DNA from 2 places in the Falsiroseomonas sp. HC035 genome. Region 2 is predicted to be linked to the other one. Evidence: predicted binding sites of a transcription regulator. Region 2 holds the regulator's gene; the other holds the start of a gene.
What was found. Region 2 encodes HrcA, which represses chaperone genes, less so after heat shock. Its sites were predicted from a motif close to GTTNGCACTCNCNNNNNGNGAGTGCNAAC; they were not measured.

Region 1 (7,843 bases), on a different contig from region 2:
CCGATTCGGCGCGATGGAGGGCGGTGACATCGGTCAGCACGCTGATGTGCCCGCCGTCCGGGAGCTGCGCGACGCGGCTTTCCACCGCCGTGCCGTTCGGCCGCACATGACGCAGCAGGCCGCCGGAGCCCGAGACGCCGGACCCCGACCCAGCCGGGCGGCGCCGGACCAGGGCGGCTTCCTCCGCGGTGAATTCGCCCTCCGCCTCGCGCCGCGCGACCATGTCCTCCAGCAGGTCGCCGAGCGCGATCGTGGAGCCCGACATGATGCGGCTGTAGGCCTGGTTGAACATCGTCACGCGGCGGTCCGGCCCGAACACACAGACGCCATGCGGCAGCGCCTCCAGCACCCCGTCGAGCAGCGCGGCACGTCGCTGCGCCTCGTCCTCGGCCTGCTTGAGCGCGGTGACGTCGTCCACCTCGATCATGAAGCCGCCGGGGGGCAGCGGCTGGCTGCCAACGCGAAGCACCTGGCCGGTGGGGCGGATGCGCTGGCGCGTGGCGGTGAGGAAGCGGCCATCGCGGACCCGGCGTGCGGTATCCGCGCGTTCCTCCGCATCCATCTCACCGCGATCCTGCAACAAAGCGAGGATTTCGGCATGCGCCATGCCGGGGCGGACCGAGCCCGCCGGCAGGCCGATCGCCTCCTCATAGGCGGCGTTGGACTGGATCAGCGTGAGGTCGGAATCGAACAGTGCGACGCCGGCCTGCAGGCGCGCCAGCACGGCCTCCAGCAGCCGGGCGCGGCTGGCCGATTCGGCTTCGGCGCGGCTGAGCGTGGTGACGTCCGTTGCGCAGGTCAGGAAGCCGCCGTCGGGCAGGGGGCGGCTTTCCACCTGCCCGATGCGCCCGGCGCGGCTGCGCACCAGGCGGCTGTGCGGTCGGCTGCGATCCAGCGCCATGATGGACCGGACGATCTGTTCCGGATCGCCCGGGCCATAGGCACCGTTCCAGGCCAGCACGCGGACGACCTCGGCATGCGGCATGCCGCGCGGGGTCAGGCCGGGGTCGAGGCCGTGCCAGGACAGGTTGACGTCGCTGGCCAGCACGAGGTGCCCCTCCGCGTCGAACACCGCGATCGCGACCGGCAGCGTGGCCAGGACGGATTGCAGCATGTCGGGCGGAACAGCCGGCATGGTCAGCGCGGCGCCGGGCGCAGCGCGTGCAGCGCAACCAGCGCCGCGGCCAGCACCAGCACCGCCACCGCCTGGTGCAGCGTGCCGAGCGAAACGGGCACCACATAGACAAGCGTCGCGATGCCTAGGGCGTATTGCAAGGCGACGGCGCCGCCGAGCGCCAGCACGGCGCGGCGGGCCGTACCCGGCGCCAGGCGCCGCAGCGCCGCCCAGACGGCACCGAGGGTGAAAAGCGCCGTGAGCGTTGCCAGCAAGCGGTGGTTGAACTGCACGGCGGGGATGTTGGCCGTCAGGTTGGTCCAGGCCGGCGACAGCAACCAATAGCCGTCCGGCACCAACTGGCCGTCCATCAGCGGGAAGGTGTTGAAGCTGAGCCCGGCGCGGATGCCGGCGACGAAGCCGCCCGCCAGCATGGCCGCCGCCAGCGTCCAGGCCGCCACCTGCACCATGCGCCGCACCGGACGGGCCTCCGGCGGCGCCGAGCCCACCGGGCGCAGCAGTCCCAGCGCGGTCCAGACCAGGGCGGAGAAGATCACCAGCGCCAGGCCGAGATGGATCACCAGCCGGTAGGGCGAGACGGCGGTGCGATCCGCCTCGAAGCCGGAGGCGACCATGTACCAGCCGACCGCGCCCTGCAGCCCGCCCAGCGCCAGCAGCCCGAGCAGCCGCGGCTTGCTGCCGGCCGGGATGCGCCCGCGCAGCCAGAACCAGGCGAGGCCGGCGGCATAGGCCAGGCCGATCAGGCGGCCCCAGAAGCGGTGCAGCCACTCCAGCCAGAAGATTTGCTTGAATCCATCGATGCCGAAGCCCTGGTTGACCAGCTCATACTGCGGGACGGTGCGGTACAGGTCGTACAGGCGCTGCCATTCCGCCTGGCTCAGCGGCGGCAGCGTGCCGGAGAGCGGCGCCCATTCCATGATGGACAGGCCGGAGCCGGTAAGGCGGGTGGCGCCGCCGATGGCGACCATGATCCAGACCAGCCCGGCGACGCCCAGCAGCCAGCGTGCGACGGCGCGCGCATCCGCGGCGCGGGTGGTGGCGGAGGCGTGGGAGGGCGGGTCGAAGGGCATGGCGCATCATATAAGCCGAAATCGCGGAGCGCAGCATCGCCGGTGCGATGCCGGCCGTGCGCTTGCCGCCCGCGCTGACCCCTGCTACCCGCCCCGCCATGGCCCCCGACCCGTCCCCGAGGCCGGACCGGCCCGTCCGCGCCGAACCGGCGCCTGAAATTTCTGTCGTGATCCCCATGCGCAACGAGGGACCGAACGTGCTGCCGCTGATCGGCGAGATCGCGGCGGCACTGGCGGGAACGCCGTATGAGGTCGTCTGCGTCGATGACGGCTCGACCGATGATACCGGCGCGCGACTGGTCGAGGCAGCCGGGCAATTTCCGGTGCTGGTGCTGCGGCACGCCGTGGCCTGCGGGCAATCGGCCGGCATTGTCAGCGGGGTGCTGGCGGCGCGCGCGCCCTGGATCGCGACGCTGGACGGCGATGGCCAGAACGACCCGGCGGACATTCCCCGCCTCTGGGCGCGGGCGCAGGCCGAATCGGCCACGGACCTGATGGTGGCCGGGCACCGCACGCAGCGGCGCGACAACCGGGTGAAGCGGGTGACGAGCCGCCTGGCCAATGCGATCCGCGCCCGGCTGCTCGGCGACCGGACGCCGGATACCGGTTGCGGGCTGAAGGTGTTCTCCCGGGCGCTGTTCCTGGACCTGCCGCGATTCGACCACATGCACCGCTACCTGCCGGCCCTCGTGCTGCGCGCCGGCGGGCGGGTGGTGAGCGAGCCGGTAAACCACCGGCCGCGGCTGCGCGGGCAGTCCAACTACGGCACGCTGGACCGCCTGGGCGTTGCGGTGTCCGACATGCTGGGCGTGATCTGGCTGCAGCGGCGCTGGCGGCGGCCGGTGGTGGAGCGGGTTTCAGTCCGGGTCGTGGAGCCAGCCGCGGTTCCACCGGCTGGCTGATGCCGGGTGTCGGAAAATCCCTGCGTTGGCAGTCGCTCGGCAAGCTGCTGCTGCTGGCGGGTGGACTGCTCGCGGCGGCGGTGCTGTTGCGCAGCTTTGACGGGATGCCCGGCAAGGGATGGGTTGATCGCGACATCCGCGGCGAGGGGCTGTGGGGGGAGTTGGTCTTCGTGCTCGTCGGCGCGGCGCTGACCGCAGTGGGCGCGCCGCGGCAGAGCGTGGTGTTCCTCGGCGGCTACGGCTTCGGCACGGTGCTCGGCATCCTGCTCGGCCTGCTGGCGCAACTGCTGGGCTGTGCCGCGAGCTATGGCTGGGCACGGCTGCTCGGGCGACGCTGGGCGGAAAAGCGCATGTCAGGCCGCTTCGGGCACCGGCTGCGGCCGCTGCGCGACGCGCTGGTGCAGAGCCCGTTCCAGGCGACGCTGGCGCTGCGGCTGCTGCCGGTGGGCAACAACCTGGCGCTGAACCTGCTGGCGGGCATGGCGGGGCTGGCGGCCTGGCCGTTCCTGGCGGGCTCGGCGATCGGCTACCTGCCGCAGACGGTGGTGTTCGCGCTGCTCGGCAAGGGCATCCGGGTGGAGGGCGCGTGGCAACTCGGCCTGGCCGCGGCGCTGCTGCTGGTGTCCTTCGGACTGGGCCTGTGGCTGCTGCGGCGGCACCGGGCGGCGCGGGCGATGGATGGCGATCCGGATTGATCTGGAATTTGTTCCTAATTCGTGCTAGTCGCACCTTCGATCGGAAGGAGCCGCGGCATGGAACAGGTGATCTGGACGCCGGGTGCCTTCGTCCTCAAGGTCATCGACCCGGCGTTGGTGGCGCTGGCGCTGGACCCACCGGCAGCGCGACCGGGCGTGCGGCTGCTGCTGCTGGGCACAGCTTTGCAGGAAAGCCTGCTGCGCCACCTACGGCAGTTGCCGAACCGGGATGGCTCGCGCGGTCCGGCCTTGGGCTACTTCCAGATGGAGCCGGTGACCCACGACGACATCTGGAAAACCTTCCTGGCCTTCAGGCCGCCGCTGGCCGCGCGGATGCGGGCACTGGCTGGGCTGCCGAAGGGGCAGCCGGAGCCGGAGGTCCTGCTGCGCGATCCGGTCTATGCCGCGGCGATGGCCCGGCTGCGCTACCGGCGCGCCCCGGGCCGGCTGCCGGCCGCTGGCGACGTGGCCGGCATGGCCGCCTACTGGAAGCGGCACTACAACACGCCGCTCGGCCGGGGCCAGCCGGAGGAGTTCGCGGCCAGTCTGGCGCGCGTCCTGCCCGGGATCAGTGCAGGATGAACTGGCCGTTGGCGTAGCGCAGTTCCGCCGGGCGGATCAGCGCGGCGGAGGCGACGCGCACGGAATGCAGCGGGCCCTCGATCTCGCGCTGCCAGAAGGCGAGGAACTGGCCGAGCGCCGGGAATTTCGGCGCCAGGTCGTGCTTCTGCCAGATGAAGGTCTGCAACAGGCCGGGATGGTCCGGCATGTGGTACAGGATCTCCGCCGTAGTCAGCCGCCAGTCCGGCGGCGGCGCGCCGAGTGGGGATCGTGCGAAGCGTTCGAGGCCACTGAGTTCCATCGTGCTCCTTCCTGGCCCGGCCGGGCCTTCCGACATGCCGCGCCGTGCGTGGCCGGCAGTGCAGCATCGCATGAGGAAACCAGCAGGTTGCAAGAAAAACCTTCACAAACAAGCGCTTAGCACTCGCACTCCGAGAGTGCTGCCGATACTTGACGGGAATGTGGGTCTGGCCTACATCGCTGGCACTCCTCTGGGGGGAGTGCTAGCGGGCGCCAATCGGGTCCGTCGGCCGTGAAATCTCCGGAAGAGCTTGCCATCTTTTGGAAGCGACAGGAGAAGTCCATGGGCTTTCGTCCACTGCATGACCGCGTTCTCGTCCGCCGCGTGACGGCCGAAGAGAAGAGCAAGGGCGGCATCATCATCCCCGACACCGCCAAGGAGAAGCCGCAGGAAGGGGAAGTCATCTCCGTCGGCTCCGGCACCCTGAACGACAAGGGCGAACTCCGCGCCCTGGACGTCAAGGCCGGCGACCGCATCCTGTTCGGCAAGTGGTCGGGCACCGAAGTGAAGCTCGATGGCGAGGAGCTCCTCATCATGAAGGAGTCCGACATCATGGGCATCCTCGACACCCCTTCCGTGGCGAAGGCGGCCTGAGTCCCTTGGGCGGCGGCGCGGGACTCCGCGCCATGCCGCCCACCGGCCATCCGCACCTTCGCCTGGTCTCCTCAACGGAACGATAGGGAATAGAATACATGGCAGCGAAAGACGTTAAGTTCGGCGCCTCGGCGCGCGAGCGCATGATCCGTGGCGTGGACATCCTGGCCGACGCCGTGAAGGTGACGCTGGGCCCCAAGGGCCGCAACGTGGTCCTCGACAAGTCCTTCGGCGCCCCGCGCATCACCAAGGACGGTGTGACGGTCGCCAAGGAAATCGAGCTGGCCGACAAGTTCGAGAACATGGGCGCGCAGATGGTGCGCGAAGTGGCCTCGAAGACCAACGACACCGCCGGTGACGGCACGACCACCGCGACGGTGCTGGCCCAGGCCATCATCCGCGAGGGTGCCAAGGCCGTGGCCGCCGGCATGAACCCGATGGACCTGAAGCGCGGCATCGACAAGGCCGTGACGCAGATCGTCGCCGAGCTCGAGACCAAGACGAAGAAGATCACGACGTCCGCCGAAGTGGCGCAGGTCGGCACGCTCTCCGCCAATGGCGAGAACGAGATCGGCGAGATGATCGCCAAGGCGATGGAGAAGGTTGGCAACGAGGGTGTCATCACCGTCGAGGAAGCCAAGTCCATCCAGACCGAACTCGACGTCGTCGAGGGCATGCAGTTCGACCGCGGCTACGTCTCCCCGTACTTCATCACGAATGCGGAGAAGATGATCGCGGAGATGGAGAACCCCTACCTCCTCATCTTCGAGAAGAAGCTGTCCCAGCTGCAGCCGATGCTGCCGCTGCTCGAGGCCGTCGTGCAGTCCGGTCGCCCGCTGGTGATCGTGGCCGAGGACGTCGAGGGCGAGGCGCTCGCAACCCTGGTCGTGAACAAGCTGCGTGGTGGCCTGAAGATCGCCGCCGTCAAGGCGCCGGGCTTCGGTGATCGCCGCAAGGCGATGCTGGAAGACATCGCGATCCTGACCGGTGGCCAGGTGATTTCCGAAGACCTCGGCATCAAGCTCGAGAACGTGACGCTCGCCATGCTCGGCCGCGCCAAGCTCGTGAAGATCGAGAAGGAAAACACCACGATCGTCGACGGCGCCGGCGAGAAGACCGAGATCCAGGGCCGCTGCGAGCAGATCAAGGCGCAGATCGAGGAGACCACCTCGGACTACGACCGCGAGAAGCTGCAGGAGCGCCTGGCGAAGCTGGCCGGTGGCGTCGCCGTCATCCGCGTCGGCGGCTCGACCGAGGTCGAGGTGAAGGAGCGCAAGGATCGCGTCGACGACGCGCTGCATGCGACCCGCGCCGCGGTCCAGGAAGGCATCGTGCCGGGCGGCGGGACCGCGCTACTGCGCGCCTCCACCAACCTGCACACCCTGAAGGGTGCGAACAGCGACGAGCAGGTCGGCATCGAGATCGTTCGGCGCGCCATCCAGGCGCCGCTGAAGCAGATCGCCGAGAACGCCGGCAAGGACGGCGCCGTGGTGGCCGGTGAGGTGCTGCGTACCGATACCTACGAGTTCGGCTACGACGCCCAGAAGGACGAGTACAAGAACCTGGTGGAAGCCGGCATCATCGACCCGACCAAGGTCGTGCGCACGGCGCTGCAGGATGCGGCCTCTGTCGCATCGCTGCTGATCACCACCGAAGCCATGGTGGCCGAGCGGCCGGCGAAGGCTCCGGCCGGCGGCGGCGGTGGCGGCGGCGGCATGGGCGGCATGGGCGGCGACATGGATTTCTGATCGCTCCGCGATCAGGCTCCACGCTGAACGAAAAGGAGGCGGACCGAAAGGTCCGCCTCTTTTTTGTGCGTTGGGACATAATTCTGACAAGGGCGTGACCGCCTCGTCCTGGCTTTGACAGCCGATATACCGCTGCCCATGCTGGCCTTGTCATCGCGTACCGGCTTGCCTCGCCGTGCCTCCCGGACCATGCCCCGGGCCGCCTCCAGGTTCCGCCGCCGCATGGCCTGCCTGGGCGATGGTCGCCCAGGTCTGCTCGTCCAGGGAAGGAGCCCGGCTCGCATGGCGACTGGCACCGTGAAGTGGTTCAACGCGACGAAGGGCTTCGGCTTCATCGTCCCGCAGGATGGCGGGAAGGACGTTTTCGTCCACATCACCGCCGTGCAGAAGGCCGGCTTGCAAGGCCTCAACGAGGGCCAGCAGGTATCCTATGAGGTCGCGATGGAACGCGGCAAGGCGGCGGCCATCAACCTGCGTCCGTTGTGACAGGGCGGGCGGGGCACCACCCCGCCCGTTCCAATTCAGGCGTCGTCGTAGATGATGTTGATGGCGCCCAGTTCGCGCAGGCGCGCCTCCGCCGCCTGGCGTGTGGCTTCGTCCGGGGCGCGCAGACCGATCAGCGCACCATTGGTCGGCGGCGGTCGGGTTTCCTCGCCAGGCGTGTCGGAGACGGCGGCGGCCACGGCCTCGCCGGCGATGCCCGTCCCGGCTCCTGCGGCCGCCGCGGCCGCGACTGCCGGCAGCAGCGCGCCGCCCGTTGCGATCACCAGGCCCGCGGCACCCATCGCGGTGGCCGCCATCGCGGTGCCAACGGCGAGCTGACGGCGGTTGCGCAGG
Region 2 (7,843 bases):
GTCGCCGAGGAAATCCAGCATCGGCCCGGCGATGTCGCGGAACAGCGGCTTGCCGCGCAGCATCTCCGCCGTCATGCCGTGGATGCGCGTCGCGTCCTCCGGGATGTCGCGCTCCGGGTCCACCAGCTGGTGGAAGGTCGCGCCGGTCGGCATGAAGTTGAAGATCTCGATGGCCGCGACCTCGATGACCCGGTCGCCGGAGGCGGGGTCGAGGCCAGTCGTTTCGGTGTCCAGCACGATCTGCCGCATGGTCTAGACCATCTCCCGCACCAGCCGTCGGATCCGGCGCTGCGCATGATGCCGCGACAGGCCGGTTGGCACCACGATATCGGCCCGGCGACGCTTTTCCGCATCGGGCAGCTGCCGGGCCAGGATGGCGGCCATGCGGTCCGGCGTCATCCCGCCGCGGCAGAGCACGCGCGCGCGCTGCACCCTGGCGGGGGCGGAGACCACCAGCACCAGGTCCACCCGGTCCTCGCCCGCCGTTTCCAGCAGCAGCGGAATGTCGAGCACCGCCAGCCGCTCCCCCCGCCGGCGGCAGGCCTTCAGGAAGGCTTCCTCGGCGCGGCGGACCAGCGGGTGGACGATCCGCTCCAGCCGCCGCAGTGCCGCCGGGTCACCCAGCACCCGGCTGCGCAGCGCCTCCCGGTCCACGCGGCCCGCGCGCGTGGTGCCGGGGAAGGCGGCCTCGATCGGCGCCACCGCCGCGCCGCCGCGCCCCTGCAGGGCATGCACGGCGGCGTCCGCGTCGAACACCGGCACGCGCAGGCGGCGGAAGGTGTTGGCGGCCGTGGACTTGCCCATGCCGATGCTGCCGGTCAGGCCGATGATCCTCATCGGGGCATAAGGTCATGCGCCACGAAGGCGCGCAGTTCCGCATCCACCCGGGGCGCCACGCCGAACCATTCGGTGAAGCCGGGCCGCGCCTGGTGCAGCAGCATGCCGAGGCCATCCACCGCCCTCAGCCCAAGCGCGCGGGCCTGCGCCAGCAGCGGGGTTTCCAGCGGCACATAGACCATGTCCGCGACCACGGCACCGGGTGCCAGCGGCGCCAGGTCGATCTCCAGCGGCGGCTCCCCCTGCATGCCCATGGAGGTGCCGTTCACCAGCAGCGCCGCATCCCGCAGCAGCGGCTGGTCGCTGACCGCCACCGGCCCGCCGAGATCCCGCGCCAGCGCCTCCGCCCGCGCCACCGTCCGGTTCACCAGCACCAGTTTCGGGCAGCCGGCATCGAGCAGCGCCGCGGCGACGGACCGCACCGCCCCGCCCGCGCCGAGAATCACCGCCGGCCCGTCCGAGGCCTGCCAGCCCGGCGCCTGTTCGCGGATGGATTCCAGGAATCCGTAGCCATCCGTGCTGGTGCCCTCGATCCGGCCATCGGGGCGAAAGAACAGCGTGTTCACCGATCCGGCCCGCCGGCCCACGGCATCCACCGCGTCGCACAGCGCATAGGCCGCTTCCTTGTGCGGGATCGTCACATTGGCCCCGGCAAACCCAAGTCGGGGCAGCGCGCGCACCGATTCAACAAAGTGTTCCGGCCGCACCGGAAGCGGCAGGTAGGCGCCGTCTATGCCGTGCCGGTCCAGCCAGAAGCCGTGCAGCCGGGGGGATCGCGAATGCGCCACCGGCCAGCCGAGCACCCCGGCCTTCAACGCTTTGCCGCTCAATATCTGCATCGGGCGAAGTGACTCCGGCCGCGGGCCGCCGTCAACGCCCCCCTTCCAAGCTGACGCGGGCAATGCGACAGGAGGGGCAATCAGGAGAACCCGCCCATGGTGCGCAGCCTCAAGGTCGCGGTCCAGATGGACCCGATCGCCTCGGTCAACATCGACGCCGACAGCACCTTCGCCATGATGCTGGAGGCGCAGTCGCGCGGCCACGCCCTATGGCACTACCACGTCCGCGACCTGGCCCTGCTTGGCGGCCGGGTGCTGGCGCAGGCGGAGACGGTGGAGGTGCGGCGGGAGAAGGGCCGCCACTTCACCCTCGGCCCGAAGCAGGAGATCGACCTGGGCGGGGTGGACGTGGTGCTGATGCGCCAGGACCCGCCCTTCGACATGGCCTACATCACGGCGACGCACATCCTGGAACATATCCACCCGAAGACCCTGGTGGTGAACGACCCGGCCAGCGTCCGCAACGCGCCGGAGAAGCTCTACGTCACCCACTTCCCCGACCTGATGCCGGAAACGCTGGTCACCGCCGATGTCGGGCAGATCCGGAAGTTCCGCCAGAAGCACGGCGACATCATCATCAAGCCGCTGTTCGGCAATGGCGGCGCCGGCGTGTTCCACCTGCGCCCGGAAGACCCGAACATGAATGCGCTGGTGGAGATGTTCACGGAGCGATCGCGGGAGCCGCTGGTGATCCAGAAATACGTCTCCGCGGTGCGGGAGGGTGACAAGCGCATCATCCTGGTGGACGGCGTTGCCATGGGCGCCATCAACCGCGTGCCGGCGGCCGGCGAGGCGCGCAGCAACATGCATGTCGGCGGCACGCCCATGCAGACGACGCTGACCGACCGGGAGCGCGAGATCTGCGCCGTGATCGGACCGGAGTTGAAGGCGCGCGGCATGATCTTCGTCGGCATCGACGTCATCGGTGGCTACCTGACCGAGATCAACGTGACCTCCCCCACCGGCTTGCAGGAGATCGCCCGCTTCGACGGCATCCACCTGGAACGCGCCCTGTGGGACGCCATCGAAGCCAAGGTCCAGGCCTGAAATCGGGCGAAACCGCTGTGAGGCGGAACCGACCGTAGCCTCCCTGCCGGGAGGATACGGAGATGGGCGACTACAGGACGGATTTCGACGCGCGGATCGGCGGGCTGGGGCTGAAGTATTTCAGCCCCGGCGAATTGCTGGCGCGGACCTCGGCCAAGAACAAGTTCGGCACGGCGAACAGCAAGCCGCCGGAGCGGCTGTGGGACAACATCATCCCCACCATCCTGGTGCTGGATGCGTTGCGGGAACATCTCGGCAAATCGATCAGCCTGGTCAGCATCTACCGCAGCGAGGCCTACAACCAGGCATCGAGCGACAAATCCACCGGCTACACCGGCCGCGCCAAGACCAGCCAGCACATGGCCTTCAGCGCCATCGACTTCAAAGTCGCCGGCATGCCCTGCACCGATATCGAGAAGATCCTGATGGAATGGAGCAACAGCGGGAGGATGTTCCACTCCCCGGTGATGTTCGAAAGGAAGGCCGAGAAGGTGAAGGCCGGCACCATCCCGTTCGGAGAACTGCCCCGCACCTGGCGGGTCTGGCCGCTCGGCGTGTGGTTCGCCTTCAAGGGCTACATCCACGCTTATCCAAGCGAAAATTTCTGCCACATCGACACACGCGGGCAGACCAGCAAGATGTCCGAATGACTGCTGGCCTGCCCCAGGGCGTGCCACTTACCAATTCCGGTGATCGTGGCCGATCACCGCTGCGATCGCCGGCGCCGGCAACCGCCGGCTTGGCTGCGCGCCCCTTGGCGCGGCGGCCATCCGACCGCTCGCCCGCCTTCGGCGGGCGCAGGTTCCAATCAATAAGATTTGGTATCAGGTGGCACGGCGGCCGATGACCATGCGGTATATTGCCAGCACGATCACTGCGCCGACAACCGCGCCGATGAAGCCCGCGCCCTCCCCAGCTCGATACCAGCCCACTGCCTGGCCGAGCCAGGTCGCCACCACGGCACCGACGATGCCGAGCAGGATGGTGATGATGAACCCGCCGGGATCGCGCCCCGGCATGAGGAACTTCGCGAGCGCGCCCGCGAGGAAGCCGATGATGATCGTCCAGATGAAACCCACGTGCACTCTCCCTGCCCCGATGGCGATGTAAGCGCCAAAAACCCTCGCGGTTCCCAATCTATCTGCCGCAAACCATCCGCGGCCGCGCCCCGGCCCCCGGCGGGATCACCAGCCGCGCCTGCCGCCCCGGCGGGCACAGCCCCGCTACCGTCCGCGCCGGCAGGGCGGCGCCGCGCGCGACGCGAACCTTGGTGTGGTAGGCGAGCCCGCGGCCAGGCTCCATCGAATGATACTGCGCCACCGCCTCCGCCCAGCTCCCGGTGCGGCCGCGCAGCTCCCGCAGGAAGCGCACGGCGTAGGCGACGTTGACCTGCGGGTCGAAGGCGGTGGCGAGGTCCAGGAAGGCCTCCGGGTGATACACCAGGTTCACCTGCATGCAGCCGACATCGATGGACCGTCGCCCGGCGGCGCGCAGGGCCTGCACGGTCTCCACCGCCTCCGCCGCGGATTCCGGGAAGAGGCCCTCGCCGCCGGCGTTCAGCGCGAAAGGCCAGGGGGCGGTGCCGCCGCCCGGCCTGGCGCGGCCGCTCTCGACGCGGGCGATGGCCAGCAGCAGGCCGTCCGGGATGCCGCTGCGCGCCTCCGCCGCCGCGATGGCGCGGGCGCAGGCAGTCCAGGGGTCCGGTTGCGCCCGCGCGGCGAGGGGCCACAGCAGCAGGCACAGGACAATCAGGCGAAGCAGGGCCATGCCGCCACCTGCCGGGGCCATGCCGGCCGCGTCAACCTCGGATCGGGGTCGCCACCTCGGTCGTGAAGAAGGGCAGCGTCTCCGGCAGCCCGACCAGCAGCAGCAGGCCGAGCCCGACCGCGGCCGCGGAGGCCACCACCAGCGTCGCCATCCGCGCCGCGCTGCGCAGCGGTGCGACCAGCAGGGAAGCCAGCAGCCCGGCCCCGCCTGCCAACATCAACGTCGCCGCGGCGAAGATCGCCGTCATGGCCGTGGCAGCCAGGCCCGCAGCAGGGCCGCCCACAACTCCGCCGGTGCCTGCCCCTGGCCGGTCATCCTCGTCACCCCTGTTCGCCAGGCACACCAGACCAGGGCGTTGTAACCACCGCATGGCACGACTGTGTCGAAACCTTGCCGCAACGTGAGGGCGGCTGATCTTGCAGGTCGGGCGGCCCGGCATGACCTATCGGTGGTCGCAAGGTTGACCCGCACCATCGCAGGCCCCTAGCGTCGCAATGAAATCTTCACGGACCGGATCGCCATGGGTCCCATCACCAGGCCGCCGCGCCCAACCGGGGCGCCCAGCATGACCTTCGCCCACACGGCCATTCCCTTGCCGCCGGGGCTCGATGAGCGCAGTGCCGCGGTGCTGCGGGAGCTGGTGGAGACCTACGTCCAGACCGGCGAGCCGGTCGGCTCCCGCACCCTGTCGCGCCGCCTGCCGCATTCGCTGTCCCCGGCCACCATCCGCAACGTCATGGCGGATCTGGAGGAAGCCGGGCTGCTGTTCGCCCCGCACACGTCCGCCGGGCGCCTGCCGACGGAGCGTGGGTTGCGCCTGTTCGTCGACGGCCTGCTGCAATTCGGCGCACTGCCGGAAGAGGAGCGGGATGCGATCGCCGCGCGCTGCGCCGCCGGCGGCCGGTCCCTGCAGGAAACCCTCGGCGAGGCCAGCCAGATGCTGTCGGGCTTGGCAGGCGCCGCGGGCCTGGTGGTGGCGCCGAAGCGGGAAGCGCCGGTGCGGCACATCGAATTCGTGGCGCTGGGCACCGGCCGCGCCCTGGTGGTGCTGGTCACCGCCGATGGCCAGGTGGAAAACCGCGTCATCGAGGTGCCGCTCGGCCTGCCGCCCAGCGCCCTGCAACAGGCCAGCAACTACCTGAACGCCCGCCTGTCCGGCCGCACGCTGGAAGAAACCCGTGGCACGGTGGCGGAGGAGATATCCGCCAACCGCACCGCGCTGGACGCCCTGACCAATCAGGTGATCGAGGCCGGGCTCGGCACCTGGTCCGGCGGCGCCGGCGGCTCGCTGATCCTGCGCGGCCAGGCCAAGCTGTTGCAGAATTTGGGCCAGAACCTGGACTACGCCCAGCGCGTGCAGGAAATCCAGGCTCTGTTCGAACGGCTGGAGGCGCAGGAGACCATGCTGCGGCTGCTGGATCTCGCGCAGCGCGGGGAGGGGGTGCAGATCTTCATCGGCGCCGAGAGCGGGCTGTTCGACAGCGCAGGGCTCTCGATGGTGGTCTCGCCCTTCCGCAACGGCGCGGAACAGATCGTCGGCGCCATCGGGGTGATCGGTCCGACGCGGATCAACTACGGGCGGATCATCCCGGTGGTGGATTACACGGCGCGGGTGATCGGGCGGTTGCTTGGATAGCGATCACCCACTCGGCTTCGTGATCTGGGGTGTCGCCCGCTCCGGCACCACGGCACTCGAGCGGGCGGCCAACCTGGTCCCCGGCATCTTCTGCCTGCATGAAGGCCAGATCGGCTTCCAGCCGCAGCCGCCCGAACCCCGGTTCCCCCGCTTCGTCCTGGGTGGCGACCGAGGCTGGATCGGCGCCGAGGAACTGACGCGGGCGCGGGCCCTGCTGCGCGCCAAGCTGAAGGCCGGCGGCGTCGCGCTGTATGGCAACAAGCATCCCGGCTATGTCAGCATCGTCTCCCAGCTTCGGGCGCAATTCCCCGACTGCCGGAACCTCGTGATCCATCGCGGCACCGCGGGCTTCCTGCGGTCCTGGGACGTCAAGGCCGCCCGGCAGCGGCGCGGCTGGGATGTGCACCAGACCGGGCTGATCGGCCTGTGGGAGTGGATCCTGGCCCTGGATGCGCTGGCGAGCTTTCCCGAACGGACGCTGGTCGTGTCCTTCGATGCGATCTTCACCGGGGACCTCGATTGCTTCGGCGACCTGGTCGGGCGGCTGCTGGGCAGCCCGGCCGACCAGGCGACCCGGGCCCGTTTCGAGGCGGAGCTGTTTCGCCAGGGCCCCGATGATTCGGGTGCGGAGGCGGACGAGATCTACCGCCCGATTCTCGCCAGCGTCGGCGCGCCCGATCTCGACCGTGCGGTCCGCGGCTGGCGCCTGGCCGATGCCGCCGATCATGCGGCGTACCTCCGGGCTTTCGTGGACGCTGCGGCGCCGAAGGTGGCGCGCTTCGTCACCGGCGCGCTGGCCGCGTCGGGATGCGCCGAAAAGCAGCGTTTCGCCGCCACCTGGCTTGGGCTGCGCCAGCACCGCTACGGCAAATCCACGCGACCCAGCGCGGCGGTGCTGGAGGGGTTCGGGCTGCTCCTGCGGCAGGCCGCAACGGCTTGATACGGGCCTGGCCAGGCCGGTACTGCACGCGGCGCTTTTCCCGGCTATATCAGGGGGAAGCAGGAGCGCCCCGTGGTCCACATCACCTCCCCCGCCTTCAAGGCGAACGCCTCCCGCGCCCTGGCCGATGTCGGCCTGCAGAAGGCGCTCGACCGCAGCAAGGGCACCTCGCACGCCAAGCGGGCGGCGGCGGTGGCGGCGCTGCCGGAGTTCGAGCGGCTGCGCGACATCGGCCGGGACATCAAGAACCACACGCTGGCGAACCTGGACTTCTACCTGGAAGCCTATGCGGCGAAGGTGGAGCGCGCCGGCGGTACGGTGCACTGGTGTTCCACCGCGGATGACGCCCGCGCCACGGTCCTGAAGATCTGCCGCGACAAGGGCGCGCGCACGGTCACCAAGGGCAAGTCGATGATCTCCGAGGAACTCGGCATCAACGACCACCTGGAGGCGCATGGCATCGAGCCGGTGGAGACCGACCTCGGCGAATACATTCTGCAAATCCGCAAGGAGCCGCCGAGCCACATCATCGGCCCGGCCTTCCACCTCAACCGCGAGGACTGGGAGAGCACGTTCCGGGAGATCCATACGGAACTGCCGAAGGACCGGGTGTTCCACGAACGCAGCGATATCATGGCGGAGGCGCGGACCAAGCTGCGCTCCCGCTTCCTCGCCGCCGATGTCGGCATCACCGGCGCCAACTTCCTGATCGCCGAGACCGGCAGCAACGTCATCGTCACCAACGAGGGCAATGGCGACCTGACGCAGACCCTGCCG

Region 1: the regulator HrcA is predicted to act here: its motif matches at 4,843-4,871, upstream of groES (co-chaperone GroES).

Annotation. Positions count from the first base shown of each region.
Region 1 is NZ_JBNXUN010000005.1:22,001-29,843, forward strand. Features, by position in the region: gene ACLF3G_RS12550 (PAS-domain containing protein) at 1-1,114, opposite strand, end outside; gene ACLF3G_RS12555 (COX15/CtaA family protein) at 1,138-2,205, opposite strand; gene ACLF3G_RS12560 (glycosyltransferase family 2 protein) at 2,253-3,107, shown strand; gene ACLF3G_RS12565 (TVP38/TMEM64 family protein) at 3,107-3,802, shown strand; gene ACLF3G_RS12570 (hypothetical protein) at 3,860-4,384, shown strand; gene ACLF3G_RS12575 (usg protein) at 4,371-4,664, opposite strand; gene groES (co-chaperone GroES) at 4,947-5,258, shown strand; gene groL (chaperonin GroEL) at 5,357-7,006, shown strand; gene ACLF3G_RS12590 (cold-shock protein) at 7,289-7,492, shown strand; gene ACLF3G_RS12595 (hypothetical protein) at 7,528-7,843, opposite strand, start outside.
Region 2 is NZ_JBNXUN010000002.1:570,545-578,387, reverse strand. Features, by position in the region: gene dnaQ (DNA polymerase III subunit epsilon) at 1-249, opposite strand, end outside; gene coaE (dephospho-CoA kinase) at 253-837, opposite strand; gene ACLF3G_RS07225 (shikimate dehydrogenase) at 834-1,676, opposite strand; gene gshB (glutathione synthase) at 1,773-2,723, shown strand; gene ACLF3G_RS07215 (D-Ala-D-Ala carboxypeptidase family metallohydrolase) at 2,786-3,373, shown strand; gene ACLF3G_RS07210 (GlsB/YeaQ/YmgE family stress response membrane protein) at 3,548-3,802, opposite strand; gene ACLF3G_RS07205 (hypothetical protein) at 3,861-4,490, opposite strand; gene ACLF3G_RS07200 (hypothetical protein) at 4,522-4,737, opposite strand; gene hrcA (heat-inducible transcriptional repressor HrcA) at 5,020-6,126, shown strand; gene ACLF3G_RS07190 (hypothetical protein) at 6,119-7,066, shown strand; gene ACLF3G_RS07185 (LutB/LldF family L-lactate oxidation iron-sulfur protein) at 7,139-7,843, shown strand, end outside.